DNA from 3 places in the Aeromicrobium sp. CF4.19 genome. Region 2 is predicted to be linked to each of the others. Evidence: predicted binding sites of a transcription regulator. Region 2 holds the regulator's gene; each other region holds the start of a gene.
What was found. Region 2 encodes LexA, which represses DNA repair genes until DNA is damaged. Its sites were predicted from a motif close to TCGAACANNTGTTCGA; they were not measured.

Region 1: ACHAAC_RS02630 (DUF222 domain-containing protein) is a predicted target of LexA. The motif match lies at 2,895-2,910, and genes of this name have one in related genera.
Region 3: ACHAAC_RS00365 (DUF222 domain-containing protein) is a predicted target of LexA. The motif match lies at 5,370-5,385, and genes of this name have one in related genera.

The regions. Positions count from the first base shown of each region.
Region 1 is NZ_JBIMEU010000001.1:520,812-527,972, forward strand. Features, by position in the region: gene ygfZ (CAF17-like 4Fe-4S cluster assembly/insertion protein YgfZ) at 1-470, opposite strand, end outside; gene ACHAAC_RS02620 (FABP family protein) at 496-1,008, opposite strand; gene dtd (D-aminoacyl-tRNA deacylase) at 1,068-1,490, shown strand; gene ACHAAC_RS02630 (DUF222 domain-containing protein) at 1,568-2,881, opposite strand; gene ACHAAC_RS02635 (LCP family protein) at 3,150-4,265, shown strand; gene ACHAAC_RS02640 (DUF4012 domain-containing protein) at 4,313-6,088, opposite strand; gene ACHAAC_RS02645 (LPXTG cell wall anchor domain-containing protein) at 6,160-6,924, opposite strand; gene ACHAAC_RS02650 (DUF1416 domain-containing protein) at 7,121-7,161, opposite strand, start outside.
Region 2 is NZ_JBIMEU010000008.1:121,386-128,546, reverse strand. Features, by position in the region: gene nrdR (transcriptional regulator NrdR) at 1-42, opposite strand, end outside; gene ACHAAC_RS15590 (VOC family protein) at 382-804, shown strand; gene ACHAAC_RS15585 (hypothetical protein) at 897-1,724, shown strand; gene ACHAAC_RS15580 (type 1 glutamine amidotransferase) at 1,721-2,425, opposite strand; gene ACHAAC_RS15575 (LysM peptidoglycan-binding domain-containing protein) at 2,452-2,793, opposite strand; gene lexA (transcriptional repressor LexA) at 3,218-3,997, shown strand; gene ACHAAC_RS15565 (ATP-dependent DNA helicase) at 4,048-5,991, opposite strand; gene hflX (GTPase HflX) at 6,066-7,161, opposite strand, start outside.
Region 3 is NZ_JBIMEU010000001.1:72,870-80,030, reverse strand. Features, by position in the region: gene ACHAAC_RS00400 (zinc ribbon domain-containing protein) at 1-566, shown strand, start outside; gene ACHAAC_RS00395 (bifunctional RNase H/acid phosphatase) at 563-1,741, shown strand; gene ACHAAC_RS00390 (YaaA family protein) at 1,757-2,521, opposite strand; gene ACHAAC_RS00385 (SLC13 family permease) at 2,538-3,611, opposite strand; gene ACHAAC_RS00380 (TMEM165/GDT1 family protein) at 3,655-4,236, opposite strand; gene ACHAAC_RS00375 (ACT domain-containing protein) at 4,427-4,825, opposite strand; RNA gene rnpB (RNase P RNA component class A) at 4,892-5,263, shown strand; gene ACHAAC_RS00365 (DUF222 domain-containing protein) at 5,389-6,597, shown strand; gene ACHAAC_RS00360 (CNNM domain-containing protein) at 6,607-7,161, opposite strand, start outside.

The sequences.
Region 1 (7,161 bases), on a different contig from region 2:
AGCTCGTCGGGCAGGCCGGCGAGGTCGGCGCGCGGGACGATCCGCCACGCGAGGCCCGGCAGGCCGATGACGGCGTGGGCGTCGGTGACCTCGGCCACCTCGACCCGCATCATGAAGCGCATCGAGTCCAGGAACGCGACCAGGGCCGCCGCGGCTCCGGGCTCGGTGTGCGCCCAGAAGGTCTCGCCGTCGTCGATCCCGGAGAAGGCGTGCTCGATGCGTCCCTGGGGCGAGAGCAGCAGCACCTCGGTGGGCTGTCCCGGGGGGAGGTCCGTCAGGTGCTGGGTGGTCAGGGAGTGCAGCCAGGTGAGGCGGTCCGGTCCGCTCACCGTCAGGACGTCGCGATGGGAGAGGTCGACGAATCCTTCACCGGCCTCGAGCCGACGCTGCTCGCGGGCGATGGTGCCGTGGTGGGCCGCGACGCCCTCGTCGGGAGGATCGCCCTCCACCGCATCGGGGAGGTCGAGCAGCGGGCTCCGCCAGCCTTCGGGACGCTCAGACACGGGCGAGCTTTCCCCACAGGTGCGACTGCATCGTCTGCCCCTCGGCGGCCATGTCGACGGCGTACATGAGGGCACCCTCGACGAGCCCGTACATGCGCTGGCCGGCGGTGTACTCCTTGGCGGTCTCCGTGCGGGCCACGGCGTCGGTGGCCATCGTCAGTCGGGGGCCGTCGGCGACCCCGTACCAGATCTCCGCGACGCCGCTGTGGTGCGCGAGCACGAGCTCGACCGACGTCCCGTCGCCCTCGGGCGCAGGGCCGCCGAGCCGCAGGAAGCCGGTCTCCAGGGCACCCGGCCGCAGCCGCTCGCCCTCGTCGTCGGTGATCCACGTCTGGCTGAAGTAGTGCAGGAAGGGGCGCGAGTCGTGCCGGAAGGCCACGTCCTGCTCGAACGCGAACGGCTCGATCGTCGGGTACTCCCCACGACCGTTGCCGTGCCACGTGCCCAGCAACCACGCCACGGGGGCGAGGTCGGGGTGCAGGCCGGCCGGGATCTCGAACGCCATGTCCTCGATCGTAACGAGGACCCGGTGGGATCGACGGCTGGCGTGACTACGCTGGCCCGGTGCGAGCAGTGGTGCAGCGGGTGAGCGAGGCGCGCGTCGAGGTCGACGGACGGGTCAGCGGCTCCATCGGCACCGGTCTGGTGGTGCTGCTGGGCATCACCCACGACGACACCCCGGCCGACGCGGAGCGGCTCGCGAGCAAGATCCACGGGCTGCGCATCCTGCGCGGGGAGACGTCGGTGTCCGACGGCGACGCGGGCCTGCTGGTGATCAGCCAGTTCACGCTCTACGGCGACGCCCGCAAGGGCCGCCGCCCGTCCTGGAGCGCGGCCGCACCCGGCCCCGTGGCCGAGCCGCTCTACGACCACTTCTGCGCAGCGCTCCGCGCGGCCGGAGCGACGGTCGCCGAGGGCGAGTTCGGCGCCGACATGGCCGTGCACCTCGTCAATGACGGCCCGACGACCCTCGTGCTGGAGACCTGACCTGAGGAGGCGTGGTTGTTGAACACGTAGTGGTTCGGACGTCGCTGAGGGCGCCGGGACACCTCCCCCTACATGGGTCAGGCGGCCCGGGTGAGTCGGGTGAGGGTCTTGACGGTGTGCAGGTCGTCTCGGCCCCTGATGGGGTGGCCGCGGGCGTTGCTGAAGGTGAAGGAGTCGTGGGGACCGGTGTCGATGTGCAGCTTTTCGGCATGCACCAATCGATGACAGCTGCTGCACAGTCCGATGAGGTGGGCGAGGTCGGTCCTGCCACCGCGGCTCCACCACACGACGTGGTGGATGTGACGAATCGGGTGGGAGCATCCGGGGGCGGCGCACACGCCAGCCTGCCGTGCGTGGATCGCTCGCCGCTGCGGGAGTCTGGCCAGGCGCGAGGAGCGTCCGACGTCGAGGATCGGTGAGTTGGGGCTGATGGAGTCGACGAGGATCGGTGTGAGGTCGCTCTGGCAGGTGAGGTAGGCCAGGAGCTGGGGCCCGACAGGGCCGAAGCCGATGAGGTGGGCGGGCTGGACCGCGGCCCGGGCGAGGGGAGGCATCCCCGGCAGCGTCGTGTCCTTGTTCGTTGCCCTGACGTCTGCCTTACCTTCTGGGGTGGGCGCGAGGGCGGCGCGCAGGGCGTCGGAGCCGACGATGACGTTCAGGTGTGGCTTGACGCCGTTGTCGGTGGGCAGGGCGCCGGCATCCAGGATGCTGGCGAAGAGGTCAGCCAGAGCGTCGATGCGTCGCTCGGCGGCGTCCCGCTCGTCGTCGCCATCGCGCGGGGCGGACAGGGAGTCCAGGACGAGCTTGAAGGCTGCGCCGGTCTCGATGTCCAGGAAGCCGGTGAGAACCCAGCCGTCGATGGTCTTGGCGAGCTTGACGTCCCGCTTGGACATGCCCTTGGCCCAGGCGCGGTCCAGCTCATCGGGGAACACCGCCGCGCGCAGGGCACGGATCTTGTCCATCACCAGGGCCGGCTCGCACGTGCGAGCCAGCTCGATCAGCCAGTCCTGGGCGGTGGCCATGAGGTCGGCACCGAGGTGATTCAGCCCGAAGGTGAACGCCCTGAGGTGCTCCAAGGACACCTCGCCGGCCTCCACGGCCGCACTGAGGCCCGGCAGGGCAGTGAGCGTGGCACCGGCCTTGAGCATCGCGCGGGTGGACTTGGTGTCCTCGCGCAGCGCGAGCTTGGCCCACGTGGCGATCGAGGACGAGCCCTCGTCCTCGTGCTCACGGGTCTGTTCCAGCAGAGCCAGCCGCTCGATCTGCGCGGCCTCCAAGGCACGCTTGGCCCGGGCAATGGCCCGCAGCTCATCGGTGGTGGAAGTGGAGACCGAGCGCATCGCGGCAGCTGCCTCCCGCAGCGCCTCGATGGTCTTCTCACGCTCGATCATGCCCACCATTTTATCGAACAGATGTACGTGCTGCAACCCTTTCAGCCTGCTGTTCCGGTCTTTTCTTGGCCCTGCTGAGTGTCTGAGGGCGGCGCTAGGCTGAGCACGCCACACCCGCGCCTCTCCCCGGAGATGGTGCCGCTGACAGGGCGACCTCCCACCCTCGAGCCAGCACGAAGACTTCCTGAAACGGCGCTCAGGGAAGGGGCCTAGACTGCTGGGTGGGACGCGTCCGGACGACCTCCCACTCATCACCTCAGGGAGACCCATGGCTCGACGCGACTCGAGCCCGCGCAAGAGCGTCGCGGGCAAGCGCCGTGCCGGCGGCATCCCCTTCCACCGCCGTCACCGCAAGGCTCTCGTGGTGCTGGTGAGCGTCGTCGGCCTGGCCCTGGGGACCGTGACGGGCTACGCCTACTGGCTGAACTCCCAGCTCGGCAACGTCGAGCGCGTCGACACCGACGCGATCAAGAACCGCCCGGACCCCGACGAGGGCAAGGCACTCAACATCCTGCTGCTCGGTTCGGACAAGGGCGAGCCGCAGGGCGACCAGTCCGGCAGCACGACGGTGGCCGAGGACGCCACGGCCGGCTCCTGGCCCAGCGGGAAGTACCGCAGCGACACCATGATGATCGCGCACATCTCGGAGGACCGGCGCTCGGTGGACCTGGTCTCGATCCCCCGCGACACCTCCACGATGATCTACGACGCCGAGGGCGACCCGACGTCGGAGCAGAAGATCAACGCCGCGTTCTCCGAGCACGGGCCCAACGGGGCGATCGCCACCGTGGAGCAGCTCACCGGGCTGCGGATGGCCCACCTGGCGATCATCGACTGGGACGGGTTCAAGGACCTCTCCAGCGCGGTCGGCGGGGTCCCGGTGACCATTCCGGAGGCGTTCTACGACCCCAAGCAGGACCTGCAGTGGGAGGCCGGCGAGCAGACCCTCGAGGGCGAGAAGGCGCTCGCCTACGTCCGCACCCGATACGGCCTGCTGCGTGGTGACTTCGACCGGATCGCGCGGCAGCAGAACTTCCTGCGCTCGCTGATGAAGGAGATGCTCGCCAGCGGCACCACGACCAATCCCGTCAAGCTCACCCGGACGCTCGGCGCGGTCACGGAGAACCTGACCGTCGACGGCGACTGGGCCCCCCAGGACATGCGCGCCCTCGCACTCTCGCTGCGCGGCACCAAGGCCGACGACGTCACCTTCCTGACCGCGCCGGTGGCGACCACCGAGGACGTCGCCGGCCTCGGCAACGTCGTGCGCCTGGACGAGGCCAAGAGCAAGGAGCTGTTCACGGCGCTCGGTCGTGACTCGATGGGCTCGTACCTGAAGAAGTACCCCGACGACAAGCTGGCCTCCGAGGACGAGATCGACTGATCCGCGGGCTGTATCTCCCAGGCCAGCCGCAGGCCGTGCCTTCCAGGTCAGCCGCAGGCGCTGCCGACCCGCACGTCGTTGGCGACCGGGACGATGCCGGGGGTGCTGGTCAGCACGGCCCGGCCTGCCTGGTCCGGGCCGGACCGGATGGTCAGGGCGATGTTGGCCGTGGTGTTCGGTGGGAGCTCGACCGGGATGATCGCGGCCTGACGCCCGTCCAGGTCTCCGCCGACGACCAGCTGCTCCTCACCGTCCACGGTCAGCCTCTCGATCCGCCCGTCCACCGGCGCGACGACACGCAGGTTGAGCCGCTGGTGCCCGCGGGGCACCTCGGCCTCGGGGTTGAAGCCCGTGATGGACAGGGGCAGCTCGGCCGCCGCGAGAGGAGCGTTGGACGTCAGCCGGGTCCGCAGCTCCAGGCGCTGGGTGTCGTCCTCCAGGCACTGCACCGAGCGCAGGCGGTGGGACGCGTCGAGGTAGAACTGCATCTTGCTGCCGACCGCGTCGTTGAGGTAGACCCCGACCTTTGGGGCCTGCGACCCGCCCGGGGGCTCGCCGGCGATGCCGGTGGTGGCGATCTGCTCCTGCTCCCCCTCCTGCGCCGACCACAGCATGATCCGGTTGTCGGTGGCCGCCCGCACGAGGCCCTGGAGGACGAGCTGGGCGTTCCCCTCGCCGGTCACGAAGGAGTCGAAGATCCGCCGGGCGGCGTCGGCGAACACGTCGTCCTGCCCGATGAGGTCGTCGTCGTAGCGCTGGTAGACGCGGTTGAGGAGCTCACCGACGGCGTTGTCGGCCGTCAGCTCGGTGCCGTTGTCGAGGGTGACGCTGCCCAGGCCGCCGAGCAGGTAGGCCAGCGTCACGGGGTCGACGGAGACGACGCCGTCGAAGCTGGTGTCGAAGGCGTCGCCGGTGAGCTCGCTCGCGATGGTGGCGGCGCGGGAGAAGTCGGGGCTGAAGGTGGTGTTGCGCAGGTCGGTGCCGATCGTGGTGGGAAAGACCGACCGCTCGCCCTCGGTGAGCTCCACCACCGGCTCGTCCACCGGACGCACGTCCAGGGCCGACCCCTGCCGGCCCATCGAGAGCCGGCCGTCGTCGGCGTCGATGACGGCGATCGAGCCGGGGATGCCGCCCAGGCTCCTCAGCTCGGCGTTGTTCTGGATCAGCAGGAGGTAGCGACGCGGGTCCTCGCCACCCAGCATCGTCGGCAGCAGGGCCCCGGCCGTGTCGGCGGCGGAGGCCGCGACCGTGGCCGAGTCGAGGGTGCGCTGCACGTCGCGCAGCGGGACCCGCAGCCGGCCGAAGACCTTGCTGGTGTCGATGGCCTGCACCTCCCGGTTGGACGTCGCGAGCACCTCGCTCGCGCTGGCCACGACCGGGGCGACGCGCTCGACGGCCTCCAGGTCGATGCGCCCGTCGCGGGGGGTGAAGGTGTCCAGGGCGATCTCGTCGGCGACGTCCACGACCGCCGGCAGTGCCCGGGTGGCGACGACGTCGAGCTCCCGGGCCAGCACGCGGATCGCGTCGAGGTCGTCCCCCACGAACGGTGACCACGCGGCCACGGACCACACGAGACCGTCGGAGCTGTCCCGGGCCTGCTCCGCCTGGTCCTGCAGCCGCTCCAGGCTCGACCTGGCGCCGTCGACGTCACCCGTGCTCACCTGGCCTGCGAGCACGGGCGCGCTGCTGCCGACGCGGTCCAGGGCGATGACTGCGCGAGCCACCTGCCACAGGAGCAGGATGAGCAGGAGGCTCAGGATTGTCACGACGACCAGGACGACGACGCGTCGGCGACGCTCGTCGCGCAGCAGATCAGCCCACATGGGTCACATCATCGGACGGGACGGGGTCGCACCGGGCGGTGACGAGGGCGTACGAGCAGCGCGGTCCGGTCTCAGGCACGTCGACGGTGCACGGCGATGACGGTGCCGGCGGCAGCCAGGACCAGGCCGAGCAGCATCAGCCACCAGGCCGGGCCACCGGTGTCGGGGAGGACCCCGGCGAGGAAGGACTCGTCGGCGCTGCCGTCGAGGGCCGCGTCGCGGTCGCCGGCGGCGTTCGCGCTGGCGTCGTCGAGACCGTCGACGAGGAGGCCGTCACCGTCGAGGCCGTCGGCACCGGCAGAGACGTCCTCGCCGTCGGCACCGCCGTCGGCGCCGCCGCCGTCACCGTCCAGTCCGCCGCCGTCGAGCCCGTCACCATCCAGGCCGCCACCGTCGAGCCCGTCACCGTCCAGGCCGTCGCCGTCGGCACCCGTGCCGTCGTCACCGCCACCGCCGTCACCGTCACCTCCGCCGTCACCGTCGTCGCCGCCGATCGGCAGGATCTCGACGACCGCGATGCGGGTGCTGAGGGCGCACGAGGCCCGGACCAGGGCGGTGCGGCGGGTGTCCACGACGGGCGTCCGGAAGACCTGGATCGGCAGCGTGGAGTCGTCGCCGGTCCGGGTCTCACCCAGGAAGGAGAGCGAGAGGTCGGTGGGGACGTCGGCGGACACGCTGATCGCGATGTCCTCACCACCGATGATGCTGGAGGTGTTCACCCCGAGGTCGCAGACGAGGTCGGGGTAGGCATCGGCCGCCTGGGCCGACTGCGCGGGGAGCACGACGGCGAAGGCCGCGACGAGGGCAGCGACGACCGTGACGCTGAGCTTCTTCATTGCGTGCTCCTGAGCTGACTGCTGTCCGATCCGCGATCGCCACCAGGCGTGGACGACCGGTCCCACCACCTCTCTGAACGAGCCGTGGCGGTCATCGGTTACGGCCCGGGGTCCACTTCGCGGTGCGAGCACCGCGCGTGCGCACGCACGAGGGCCCCGGCCGATCGGCCGGGGCCCTCGTGGAGCAGGGGTCGCGTCAGACGGAGACGGAGACCCTGTCGATGTCGACGACGACGT
Region 2 (7,161 bases):
CAGGACCTTGGTGTCGATGTGCTTGCAGAACGGGCAGTGCATCAAGGGCCTCCTCTGGGGAAAACATCGGGACGACGGTGTGGATTCCGGCAGTTCCTGTGGGTAACCCTACTCATCCTGTGCAACTAGATGTGGAGAACTACACGGCTGTAAGTACTAGATCTAGTGGTGAGCGTACGCCTGCTGCGCAGGGCCATGCAAGTAGATTCGTCGGGTCCGCGGACATTTCTGCAGTACGCGACGTTTGCGCAGGTCAGGGCCGACAGAGCGCCACAACAGCCCCATCCGTCACGGCGTGGCGCGGCCCGTCGGCACCCGGTGTCGCCCCCCCAGCGGAGCCGGGGCCTTCCACTTCGGAACATCCAGGAGGATGATCGGTCCATGACCACACGACTCAACCCGTACCTCAACTTCCGCTCCCAGGCCCGCGAGGCCCTGGAGTTCTACCACTCCGCACTCGGCGGCACGATCGAGATGATGACCTTCGCCGACGGGGGCATGTCCGAGGGCCCGGCCGACGCGGACCTCATCATGCACGGCGCCGTCATCAGCGAGGACGGCCTGACGATCTTCGCCGCTGACACCCCGGCCTCCATGCCCGACCCCGTCGTCGGCACTGCCGTCAACATCTCGCTGTCCACGTACGAGGGCGACCTCACCCCCGTCTGGGACAAGCTCACCGAGGGTGCCGAGATCGTCCAGCCGTTCGAGCTCGCGCCCTGGGGTGACCGCTTCGGACTGTTCAACGACAAGTTCGGCATCGCGTGGCTCGTCAACCAGGGGCCCGGCGAGCCACCCGCCTGAGCGCCGTGCTCGCCGCTCCGGCCGCGAGCCACAGGCGCCCACGGGCGCGTTGCTAGGCTTTCGACGGCCTCGCCCCCTCTGAAAGGTCGTCCATGCGTCGCAGCATCGTCGCGCTCTGCCTGCTCGGAGCCGCCCTCGCCGGGTGCTCCAGCGAGATCGACGACACCCCCGACGAGGCGCCCACACCCGTGGAGGCCGAGGACACCGAGGCGCCCGCGACCGACGCGCTGGGCGCGATCACCGAGCTCCCGGCCGTGAGCCTGCGCTCGCTGGAGCTGCCCGAGGTGCCCGAGGGCCTGGACGCCGTCGACGTGACCACCGCGGCCGACACGGTCGGCGCGATGGCCCTGGACGCCTTCAACAACCGCGCCCGGTGGGACGCGGGCCCCTCCTCGGACGAGCAGCGCTCCCACCTGGGCATCGCCGGGCCACAATTCGCCGAGCAGGTGGAGACCTCTGAGGTGCTCGCCGACGGCGCGCCCACGGCGCAGCTCTTCGTCTCCTTCTTCGACCCCGACGCCCAGCCGATCGCCCAGCCGCGCGTCGTCGGGGCCCAGTGGGACGTGACAGAGGCCGAGACCGAGGACGGCCCCGTCCCGCTCGTGGCCCTGCAGGTGCACGCGATGTACCTCGTCGGCGACGAGGACGAGCCGCAGGCCGTCCTGATCAGGCGGACCATCGGACTGGGCGGCAACGACCTCGGGCGACTGGACGCGGAGAAGACCTGGCTGGTCGACACCGACCTCATCGGCGCCGACGAGTGCGCGTTCTACACCGAGGGCCTCATCTCCCCCACGTCCGACGAGCCCGACGTCACCGAGTACGAGGAGTTCCTCGACGAGGCCGAGTCGGAGGAGATCGACACCCCGCTGGAGCAGATGCCCCCGCTGGCGGGCCTGCGCGCCGAGGCCTGCGACTAGGACACGTCGGCCGCCGGCACGTCGACCTCGAGGTAGCGCAACGCGTCGTCCACCAGGCGGTGGGCGGCGATGCGGGCCCGGGCCGCGCTCGCCAAGGCCTGGCGCTTGATGAACGTCGCGTCCAGGCCCGCCTGCCGCACGGTCTCGGTGTCGTCGTCCACCCAGCGGGCGTACGTCTGCGGCGTCACCTCGGGATGGAACTGCCAGGCGATGGCCGGGGTGCCGAGGCTCTCGTCGATGAAGCACTGCGGCCCGTACCAGGAGGTGCCGAGCACGCGGGCCTGCTGCGGAGGCGTGAGGACATCGCGATGGAACTGCGCCCACGGCCCCTCGGGGCACAGGACGGGGTCGATGGTGTCGACCCGCTTCCAGCCCGCCTCTGGCTCGTCCCCGCGGTAGGACGCACCACCCAGGGCCCGAGCCAACAGCTGGGCGCCGAAGCAGATCCCCATGACGGGGGTGCCGGCTCGCAGGGACGAGCGGACCAAGGCCTCCTCCGCCGCGACCGGGCCGGCCCACCGGGGCTCGTGCGCCGAGCGCTCCGAGCCGAGCAGCAGCATCATGGCCGCGGGGGCGAGCTCGTCGTGCGCGACGACGGCATCGCGGTCGATCCACCCGAGCTCGAACCCGAGGGCGGCCAAGCGTTCGGTGACGTAGCCGCCCTCGCGGTCGGTGCCGTCGGCCACGACGTGGATGAGCATGCGCCCATTGTGCGCGGCCGCACCGATCACTCGTAGACCGGCACCGCCAGCTCGCGGCCCATCTGCAGCTCTCCGGCGCCGGAGAGCGAGTTCATCCGCATGATGTCGTCGACGGTCTCCCGCGGGTCACCGGCCGGGTTGGCGTCCCCGGCGATCTGCCAGAGGGTCTCGCCCGGCTGCACGGTGACCACCGTGGTGGCCGGAACGTCGCCGCGCTCGCCGGTGGCGGTGACCGACGGGCCGAACGCGACGGCGAGCAGCACGAGTGCAACCAGGGCCGCGAGCAGGACGACCAGCCGGCCACGCCGGGTGAGCCGAAGCTCCGGGCTGGAGAAGGACGGGTACGAGGTGAGGGAGATGGTGCTCATGGGGTGCCTCCAAGGGGGAAGTGAGACGGGGGTGTGGAGTTTGGGGTGTCCGACCGAACCTCCGCGATGTCACTCGATTCCGGGCCGCTGGATGCGAACTGGAACAGACGTTCGATCGAACACGTGTACGACACTACGACAGCCGACCGACAAAAGCAGCCCCCAATCGAACAGGAAGGCGAGTACACCATCACAATCCCTGCAATTCCGGCGAAAGAAGGATCGAAAGAATGTTCTTCTCGGCGTGTCAGGACCCGGGAGGACCCCGCAGGATCGGCTCCCTTCGGCACCCAGGGCTGCGCGGGGCCATCCGGCTGGGCCTGGTCGCGACGAGCACGACCGCCACTCCGCGGGGTCCGATCGGCCACGACACGCTCTCGAACAGGTGTTTGGATGTGTCCGAGATCGCGGCTACCGTATGGCCATGAGCGACGACACCACCACGGACCAGGCCGAGGAGACGCGACCCAAGCGCGGGCGTCCCAAGGGATCACGCAACTCCCCGCGCGAGCTGCCCGACGGCCCGGTCGATGAGATGACCGGCCTGACCGCCCGCCAGCAGAAGATCCTGATCTTCCTGCGCGAGATGATCGAGAAGCACGGCTACCCGCCCAGCATGCGTGAGATCGGCGTGGCCGTGGGCCTGGCCAGCACGTCCTCGGTGGCGCACCAGCTGCGCGTCCTGGAGCGTCTGGGCTACGTCAAGCGCGACCCCAACCGACCGCGAGCCCTGGAGATCTTCCTGCCCGAGGTACTCAAGGCCCGCAAGACGCTGGGCCCGGCCGATGAGTCCGAGGGCGACGCCACCGGCATCGGTGACGCCCGCCCGGCCGCCACCTACGTCCCGATGGTCGGCAAGATCGCCGCCGGTGGGCCCATCCTGGCCGAGGAGCTCGTCGAGGACGTGCTCCCTCTGCCCGCGTCACTGGTCGGCGACGGCACGCTCTTCCTGCTGCAGGTGCAGGGCGACTCGATGATCGACGCCGCCATCTGCGAGGGCGACTTCGTGGTGGTGCGCCAGCAGCCGACGGCCGAGAACGGCGAGGTCGTGGCCGCGATGCTCGACGGCGAGGCCACGGTCAAGACCTTCCAGCGCACCGACGGCCACGTCTGGCTGATGCCGCACAACGACGACTACTCCCCCATCGACGGCACCCACGCCACCATCCTGGGCAAGGTCACCGCGGTCCTGCGCCGACTCTGATCCCCCTGCCCTGATCGCCCTGCCCTGATCCGCCGAGGCGGACCCCGACCTCACTCCTGCTCGTCGAGTCGTCGCAACGCGGCGAGCACGATGGAACGGTCGGTGGTCCGCCACATCGGGGGCAGCGACGCTGCCAGGAAGCTGCCGTAGCGGGCCGTGGCGATCCGTGGGTCCAGGATCGCCACGACACCCTTGTCGTCGCCACGACGGATCAAGCGGCCCGCGCCCTGGGCGAGAAGCAGCGCGGCGTGGCCGGCGGCCACGGTCATGAAGCCGTTGCCGCCACGCTTCTCCACCAGGCGTTGACGGGCGCTCATCAGCGGGTCGTCCGGACGCGGGAACGGGATGCGGTCGATGATCACCAGCTGGCAGGTGTCTCCCGGCAGGTCCACCCCCTGCCAGAGGCTGAGCGTGCCGAACAGGCAGGTGGACGGCTCCTTGGCGAAGCGCCGGGCCAGCTCGGGCAGCTGGGCGTCGCCCTGGCACCAGATGTCCAGGTCCGGCAGCCGCTCCCGCGTGGCCTCGGCCGCGGCCTCTGCCGCCCGGCGGGAGGAGAACAGCCCGAGCGTCCGCCCGCCCGCCGCCTCCACGAGGGCTGCGATCTCGTCCAGCTGGGCCTCCTGCAACCCGTCGCGGCCCGGCGGCGGCAGGTGCTTGGCGACGTAGAGGATGCCCTGGCGCGTGTAGTCGAACGGTGAGCCGACGTCGATGCCCTGCCAGGTGGACTCCCCCTCCGCCGGCTGGGACGTCAGACCGAGCGACGCGGCGAGCGGGTCGAAGCCACCGCCCAGCGTCAGCGTGGCACTGGTGAGCACGACCGTCTTGGTGCCGAAGAGCTTCTCGCGCAGCGCGCCGGAGACGTCGATCGGAGCCACGCGCAGCTGTGGTCCGCCGCGGGACTCCCCCAGCCAGAGCACCTCGGTCTCGCGGCTCGTGGCCATCCGGTCGGCCACCTGCCGGACCTCCTCCAGCATCGCCTTGGCCTGCTGGCGGCCGGCGTCCTCGGCGTCGGTGGGCGTGTCCTTGCCGAAGGCCGACAGTGCCTGCCGTGCGGCGTCGCGCACCATCTGCAGCCCCTCCAGCAGGGCCTCCTGGGGTGCGTCGATCCGGCCGACGTCGGTCGCGGCCATCGCCGCTGCCAACGCATCGGCCGACTCGGTCAGGTCGTCCACCGCGCGGCTGCCGCGCTCGTCGGAGAGGTGCCCCCGCGCGCGTCGCGAGGCACGCTCCACGGTGCCCGCGTCCAGCTCGTCGGTGGCGGCCTGCGTGACCCGGGCGGCCAGCTCGTGGGCCTCGTCGACGACGACGGCGTCGTACTCCGGGAGCATCGGGACGCCGTCGATGGCGTCGATGGCCAGCAGCGCGTGGTTGGTGACCACGAGATCGGCCTGCTGGGCGTCCTCACGGGCCCGCTCGGCGAAGCACTCCAGGGCGTGCGCGCAGCGAGAGGCGCCCAGGCACTCCCGGTGGTTGACGCTGACCTGACGCCACGCCCGCTCGGAGTGCGCCGGGGCGGCGTCGCGGTCACCGACGTGCGAGCCCTTGGCCTGCTCCTCGGCCCACTCCCGCAGCGCGACGACCTCCGCGCCCAGGGCACCCTCGGGGACCTCGACGAGCACGCCCTGGTCGTCGGGAGCGCCCTCGCGGACCCGGTGCAGGCAGGCGTAGTTGGCGCGACCCTTCACCACGGCGGTGTGCGGCACCTGGGCGTCGGCGCTCGTGGCGGCCTTGCGCAGCGCCGGGATGTCCCGCTCCACCAGCTGGTGCTGCAGGTTCAGCGTCGCCGTGGCCACCACGACCCGCTTGCCGTGCAGGGCACTGGGCACCAGGTACCCCAGCGACTTGCCGGTGCCCGTGCCCGCCTGCACCAGCAGGTGCGTCCCGGAGGACAACGACTCCGCGACGGCCTCGGCCATCGTCACCTGTCCCGGCCGCTCCGCACCTCCGATGGACGTGACGGCGGCGGCGAGGAGGTCGGGGACCGAGGCAGGCATGCGCCCGAGCCTATGCCCGGGCCCGGACCGGGCACGGCGGCCGTCCACAGCGACGCGCGACGCCGGGTGATCGCTCAGATCGCTCGCAGGGAGTGCGCGAGCTCCTCCGGGACGCGGGCCACGATGTGGGTGCCCTCACCGGTGTGGTCCAGCTCCTCGATCTCGCCGTTCTCGTGCACGAGGCTGATCAGGTCGCCGCGCGCGTAGGGCACGACGACGTCGATGAGCACGGCAGGGCGTGGCAGGTCGGCCTCGATCGCCGAGAGCAGCTCGTCGAAACCCTCACCGGTGCGGGCGCTCACGACGATGGCGTGCGGCTCGGCGACCAGCACCTGCTTGACCCCGAGGTCGTCGGCGACGTCGGCCTTGTTGATCACGACGATCTCACGCACCGACGTGGCGCCGACGTCGGCGAGCACCTCGCGCACCGCGGCCACCTGGCTGCGGGGGTCGGGGTGGGAGCCGTCGACGACGTGCAGGACGAGGTCGGCGTCGGCCACCTCCTCCAGCGTCGAGCGGAACGCCTCCACCAGCTGGTGGGGCAGGTGCCGCACGAAGCCGACGGTGTCCGAGAGCGTGTAGACCCGACCGTCGGAGGTCTGGGTGCGACGGGTGGTGGGGTCCAGGGTCGCGAAGAGCGCGTCCTCCACGAGCACACCGGCGTCGGTGAGCCGGTTCAGCAGGCTGGACTTTCCGGCGTTGGTGTAGCCCGCGATCGCGACGGCCGGGATGCCGTGCCGTCGGCGTTGGGCCTTCTTGATGTCGCGGGTGACCCGCAGGTCCTTGAGCTCGCGGCGCAGCTTGGTCATCTTGGCCTGGATCCGGCGACGGTCGGTCTCGAGCTTGGTCTCACCGGGGCCACGACCACCGATGCCCTCGCCGCCCGCCGCCTGGCCACCGGCCTGGCGCGACAGGTTGCCGCCCCAGCCGCGCAGGCGCTGCGTCTGGTACTGCAGCTGGGCCAGCTCGACCTGGGCCTTGCCCTCGGCGCTCTTGGCGTGCTGGGCGAAGATGTCCAGGATCAGTGCCGTGCGGTCGACGACCTTGACCTTGGTCCGGTCCTCCAGGTTGCGCAGCTGGCTCGGTGCGAGCTCGCCGTCGCAGATGATCGTGTCCGCACCGGTGGCCTCGACCGCGGCCTTGAGCTCCTGCACCTTGCCACTGCCGATG
Region 3 (7,161 bases), on a different contig from region 2:
ACCTGACCCGTGCCCAGACGAAGGCCGACGCCGAGGTCGAGCAGGTCAAGACCCGCCGCACCCGCGACGAGGAGCGCCTCGGGTCGGGAGCGGTGAAGAACCCCAAGGACCTGGAGAGCCTGCAGCACGAGCTCGTCGCCCTGGAGCGGCGCATCGCCACCCTGGAGGACGAGGAGCTGGAGGTCATGGAGCAGCTCGAGGAGGCCCAGACCGGACTGCGGGCCATCACCTCCGACCTCGACGCCCTGCGTACCGACCTCGGCCAGGTCGAGGCTGCCCGCGACGCTGCCATCAGCGAGATCGACGAGCGGGTGGCCGCGGCCGAGCAGGACCGCGAGCTCGTCGTCGCCAAGGTGCCCGATGACCTCCTGGCCCTCTACGACAAGGTCCGTGAGCAGCACGGCGGCCTCGGTGCGGCCGCGCTGCGGGCCCGGCGCTGCGAGGGGTGCCGTCTGGAGCTGAACGGTGCCGACCTGCGCGAGATCGCCGCCCGCGGGGAGGACGAGGTGCTGCGCTGTCCCGAGTGCAGCCGCATCCTGGTCCGGACCGTCGAGTCAGGTCTGTGACCAGGCGAGTCGTCGTCGAGGCTGACGGCGGGTCGCGCGGCAACCCCGGCCCGGCCGCCTTCGGTGCGCTGGTGCGTGACGTCGAGACAGGAGCCGTGCTCGCCACGTGCGGCGAGACCATCGGCACGGCGTCGAACAACGTCGCGGAGTACCAAGGCTTGATCGCCGGGCTCGAGCTGGTCGCCGAGCACGCTCCCGGGGCCGACGTCGAGGTGCGGATGGACTCCAAGCTGGTCGTCGAGCAGATGGCCGGACGCTGGAGGATCAAGCACGACGACATGGTGCGTCTCGCCGCCCGGGCCCGGGAGCTGTCCGAGAACGTCGTGCAGTGGACGTGGGTGCCCCGGGCGGAGAACGCCGCCGCGGACGCCCTCGCCAACGAGGCCCTGGACGAGCAGGCCAGGACCGGTCGCCAGGCCGTCGTCGGCACGGCGGCCCCGGCAGCCCCGCACCCGGCGCCGGAGGCCGACGACCTGCTGGCCGAGGCCCCGGCATCGGCGGAGCAGGGCACCAACGCTGGGCCTGACAGGGAGGGGCTGGGCTGGCGTGGCCGGATGCACGGCGATCCGACGACGCTCGTGCTGCTGCGTCACGGCGTCACCGACCACACCGTCCGCAAGCTCTTCTGTGGCTCGGGTGGGTCCGACCCGGGGCTCAACCCCGAGGGTGAGGCCCAGGCGGTGCGCGCCGCGGCGTGGATCGACCGCACCCTGGACGTCGACGCGATCATCGCCTCTCCGCTGCGTCGCACCCGGGAGACCGCCGGCTTCGTCGCCCGGGAGCTCGGCCTGGAGGTCGACGTCGAGCCCGGTGTCGCCGAGACGGCCTTCGGTGCGTGGGACGGCCACTCCTTCGCCGAGATCATGGCCGGCTGGCCCGACGAGCTCGAGGCCTGGCTCGGGTCCACGGCCGTGGCCCCGCCCGGTGGCGAGACGTTCGACGCCGTGTACGAGCGTGCCGTGCAGGCGCGAGGCCGCATCCTGCACGACCATCCGGGGCGCACCGTCGTGGTGGTCAGTCACGTGACGCCGATCAAGATGCTGGTCCGCGAGGCGCTCGGTGCTCCGATGAGCGTCATCCATGCGATGGAGCTCGCTCCGGCGAGCATCACGACGATCGCGTGGTGGCCCGACGCCACGCCGTCGCTGAAGAACTTCTCCGTCGTTCCCGAGTAGGGCCGCCGGGGCGCCTCAGACCTCGGTGACGACGACGTCGAGTCGTCCGGCGTCGCGCTCGACCGTCCAGCCGAGGTCGCGCAGCGCGGCGGACAGCTCGTCGACGTCGCGCGGGTCGCCACCGTCCTCCAACAGGGCCTGCACGATGCGGCCCTTGGTGGCCTTGTTGAAGTGGCTCACGACCGAGCGCCTGCCGCCCTTCTCGTGCAGCACGCGCAGCGTCGCAGTGCGTTCGGCCAGGGCGCCGCGGGGCTTGTGCAGGTTGACGTACGTGCCCGAGCGCAGGTCCACGAGCAGGCCGTCCCCGACACGCTCGGACAGCTCGGGGCCGAGAGCCGGGCGCCAGAGTCCGGCGACCGTGCCGAGACGTGGCAGCGTGACGGCGCCCGACAGCCGGTAGGCGGGGACGAGGTCGCCCGGCCGCAGGAGGCCGAACAGGCCCGAGGTGATGGCGACGGTCTCGTCGGCCCGTTGCCGGGCGTCTGCGGAGCGTCCCGCCGGGTCCCAGGCGGCGTAGAGCACACCGGTGTAGACGGCGTCGGCGCGGGCGCACGGCTGCTCGACCAGGGTGGCGTTGCGCTCGACGGCATCGGCCTGGGTGGGGCCCAGCCCGAGCCGGTCCATTGCACGATCGCGGTTGCCTTGGCACACGCGCACGAGCGAGGCGAGGATGCGCTGTCGGACCGGCGTCAGGCCGGGGGATCCGAGGGTGTCGAGGTCGAGCGTCGGACCGTTCGTGGGAGTGGTCTTGCCCTCCGAGGGCGGGAGCAGGATCAGCACCCGGGGAGCCTATCGATCAGGCCAGCAGGCTCGTCCACGCCCACAGCGTGCTGGCGCACGCCACCACGACCAGTGGCGTCGTGACCAGCGAGATCCGGTGAAACTCCCGCCACGTGGTCAGCGTCGACCCCGTCGTGCGCCACCACAGGACGTTGCCCAGCGAGCCGATCGCGGTGAGGTTGGAGCCGACGTTGAGCCCGACGAGCATGGCCAGGACGATGACCGGTCCGCCGGCTGCTGCGCCCGGCAGGAGCAGGAGCGTGGCGGGGATGTTGTTGACGAGTCCGGCGAGGACCATCGCGAGCAGTGCGGTGCCGACCACGGCGAACCATCCCGAGCCGCTCGGCACGAGGTCGGGCACCCAGGAGCCGACGGCGGTGTCGCGGGCCGCGATCACGGTGGTGCCCCACACCATGATGACGATGGCGAGGGGCAGCTGGGCGGCCTCGATCACGTCGTCGACCTCCAGCAGTCGGCGGCGCATCGCGGTGGCGGTGAGGATGAGGGCGCCGGCGGTGGCAGGGATCCAGGGCTCCAGGCCGCTCGCGATGCCCAGCAGCACCACGATGAGCACCGCGGTGCAGTGCAGCGGGACGGCGGGGGCATCGGCTGCCGCGACGGCTGGGTCGTCGTGCAGCTCGTCGCGGAACCACCACCGCACGACGGCCCACTCCAGGGCCAGGCCCACGACCCAGACGGGCAGGACCAGCCAGGCGAAGCGCCCGAACGTCAGGCCCGTCGCACCGAAGGCCAGCAGGTTGGTGATGTTGGAGACCGGCAGGAGCATCGTCCCGGTGTTGGAGGACCGTACGGCGGCGTAGGCCGTGGCACGTCGAGCCGACACGGCGGTGGCCGCCACGAGGATCGGGGCCATCAGGACGACGGCGGAGTCGACGGTGAGCGCGACAGCCACGACGGCGCACGCGGCGGTGGCCAGGGCCAACCGGCGCGAGGCGGAGTCCGGGAACGAGCGGGTGACCACCCCCGCCCACGCCTCGAAGAGACCGTGCGCGGCGCAGGCTCGCGCGAGGACGAGGATCGCCACGAGGAAGCCGACGACGCGGAGCAGGAGGAGGACGTCGCCGAGCACGGTCCGACGCTACTCCCTGTGCCCTCGAGGGCCTGCCGGAGCGTCAGAGCAACCGGATGCCCTCGACCATGAGCAGCACGCCGAAGACGAAGAACGCGGCGGCAGCGGCGTACTTGATGACGTTCTCCGGCAGGCGCTTGCCGAGCAGGGCGCCGGCCACGATCGCGAGGGCGTCGGCGGCCACCATGCCGATCGTGCTGCCGACCCAGACGCCGAACCAGTCCTCCTGCGTGGCCAGGGTGATGGTGGCGAGCATCGTCTTGTCGCCGAGCTCGGCCAGGAAGAAGGCAAGGCCCACCGCGAGCAGGGCGGCCCCGGTGCTGCGCTCGGCCTTGGACGCCTCGTCCTCGCTCAGCTCGTCCCCGCGCAGGGTCCACAGGCCGAAGCCGAGGAACGCGAGACCGGCGCCGAGGGAGATCCAGCCCTGGTAGTCGCTGAACGCCTCGCCGATCCAGAATCCGATGCCCACGGACGCGAGATGGACGACCGCCGTGGCGACCGTGATGCCGATGAGGACGTCGCGGGCCCGGTAGCGGGTGGCGAAGGCCATCGCCATGAGCTGGCTCTTGTCGCCCAGCTCGGCGACGAAGATGACGGCGGTGCTGAGCACCAGCGCGTACAACATGAAAAGGCTCCTGGTCCGTCCGGACGAGGAGCGAGTGCGTACGACGAGCCTCGACCGGACATGTCACATGACGTGTCGGTCGAAAGTCTCGTCCGCCAGAAGCCTGGCCTGCTGCACCGGATCTCAGACTCCGTGAGCCCAGGATCAGTATGTCGACACAGCCGTTGGGGACTACTCCCTTTCGTGATCCTCAGCCTAGACCATCGAGCACCTGCATGGCTGCGTGACGTCGGTCCCACGGCACGACGAGGTGGTCGTGGTGGAATCCGGCGACCACGTTGCAGGGCACGTCGGCCTCGGCGAGGGCAGAGCTGAGTCGCGCGGTGATGCCCACGGCTTCGAGGGCGGTCTGCTGGCGCAGCGTGATCCAGGCCCCGACGAACTCATAGACCAGCCCGTCGTCGTCGGCCTCCTCCTGGCCGATCACGACGGTCATGCCCTCGTCCTCGCGGACCGTCGCGAGCGCCCGGCTCGCGTCGTAGCCGGGATTGACGATGGCGTAGACGACCGGCTGCTCGAGCAGCCGGACGCCGGCCACCTCCGCGGAGCGGGCGTCGCTGCCCACCGGCTCGTCCGTCTCGGCATGCATGGGGTGAGCGTAGTGGGAGGGCAGGTTGCACGGAGGTACGTGCGACCCGCATCATGTGGGAGCGAATGAGTCGGCCGGGCGGCCGCGGCGGGCAACCGTCGAGGAAAGTCCGGACTCCACAGAGCACGGTGGTGGCCAACAGCCACCCACGGCGACGTGCGGGACAGTGCCACAGAGAACAGACCGCCAACGGCCCGCGCTCCTCGGAGCGTGGGTGCGGGCAAGGGTGAAACGGTGAGGTAAGAGCTCACCAGCACCGTCGGTGACGGCGGTGGCTCGGCAAACCCCACCGGGAGCAAGACCAGAATGTCGACGGGCTGCTCGTCCGACGTCGGCAGGTAGGTCGCACCGAGGCGCCCAGCAATGGGCGCCCCAGATGGATGGTCGCCCCCGCCCGAGAGGGTGGGACAGAATCCGGCTTACAGGCCGACTCATTCGCGCCGGCGCCTGTCCTCCACTGGGCCGTCGGCCTTGGTCGACCTGCGCGCACGTCGCTGACGCAGCCCAGCCCCGGGCCCGCAGTGGGTGACAGTTCTGTCGGTGGTCGAGCGTATGTTTGATTTATGGAGATCGCGGGAGTCACCGAGGTCGGTCAGCTGACCGCGCTGGTGCGCTCTCGCGCGCAGGCCGAGGCCGGTGAGTGGGAGGCGATGGTGGCCTACCGTGACGCCGAGCTGGCCCGGATCGATGCGATCGCGTCGCCGTTGCGGCGGCTGGCTGAGCGGGCCGGAGTCGTCCTGGACATTGCCCAGGCATCGGGTCTGTCCGAGGCGCAAGTGCACACCCGGCTCGCGGTCGCCGACCGGGTCCGCGAGCGGGCACCGCACGCGTGGCTGGCCTTCCAGGCTGGTCGCATCGATGCCGCCCGGGTCCGGGAGATCTCCTCCACGCTGGATCGCCTGGAGCGTGAGGAGTCCTGGCTGCGGCTGGACGGATCGGTCATCGCCTACGCCACCGGCCACACCGTCGCCGAGCTCCGGATCTGGCTCAAGCGATTCGTCCTGCGGGTCGAGGAGGACCTGCAGCGCGAGCGCGCCGAGAAGGCCCGCGAGGACCGCCACGTCGAGGTCGTGCACGTCGAGGACTCGATGGCCTGGCTCAACGCCTACCTCCCCTCCCACGTCGCCGCGGCCATCCAGAAGCGCCTCGTCCGCGAGGCCAAGGCGTTGGGTGCCGCCGACCCACGCACCAAGCCTCAGAGGATGGCCGACCTCCTCGCCTCCTGGACCACCACCTCAGAGTCGACCGAGACCACATTGGTCGCCGACGTCGCCGTGACCATCGAGGCCGATGTCCTCACCGGACTCAAGAACGGATTCGCCGCCTCCGCCGACGGCTCCTGGGCCGTCCCCGCCTCCTGGATCCTCGACGAGGCACTCACCGGAACTGCGTTCTGGCACAAGATCTTGATCGACCCCATTAGCGACGACATTCTCGCTCACCAGTACGTCGGTCGCTTCGCACCAGAGCTCCTGGCCAAGGCCATTCAGTTCAGGGACGGCATCTGCCGGGCCCCCGGCTGTCGCATTCCGGCCGAACGATGCGATCTGGATCATCGAGAACCCTGGCCCAGCGGGGCCACCACTGCAGAGAACGTCTGGGCACTGTGCAGACGACACCACACGCTCAAGGGACACCGAGTGCTCCAGTGGGTCCTGCCCTCCGGACACACCGCCCCCGCCGGTGCCGCCGAGCACCGGATCAGACCCACCGAGGCCTCACCCGCCGAGCACCGGCTCGCTCGAACGCTCGTCACGCGTCCGCGGCGGTGAGCTCGGCGCTCAGGCCTCCTCCTGCTCGGCCCGGTCGGACTCGCGCAGGAGCCGGTGCACGAGGTCGGCCATGGTCAGCACACCCAGCAGCTCACCGTCGTCAAGGACGACCGCGAACTGGGTGCTGGTGGAGCGCATCCGGTGCAGTGCGTCGGGCACGAGCGTGTCGGCGTCGAGTCGGAGGGGCTCGCGCCACAGCTCGCTGATCGCCCGACCGGGCGGCTCGAGCAGCGTGTCGCGCACGTGGACGACCTGCGCGATCCCGGCGTCCTCGGGCTGCACGAGGATCCGGAGGTGACCGGACTGCAGGGCGGCTTCCTTGACGTCCTCGACCGTGGCGTCGGAGGGTACCGACGTGAGCGGCCGATCGGTCCGCACCAGAGCCCTGACGTCCAGGCTCTCCAGCTCCAGGGCCTGCAGGATCTGCGGGCTGTACTCGGGGTCGAGCGCACCGGCACTCGTCGAGTACTCCACCAGCTGGCGGATCGTCTCGGCGTCCTGGCCACCCACGGCGGCCTGGTCCACCGGCTCGACACCGGTGCGGGCCACCAGGCGGTTGGCGAT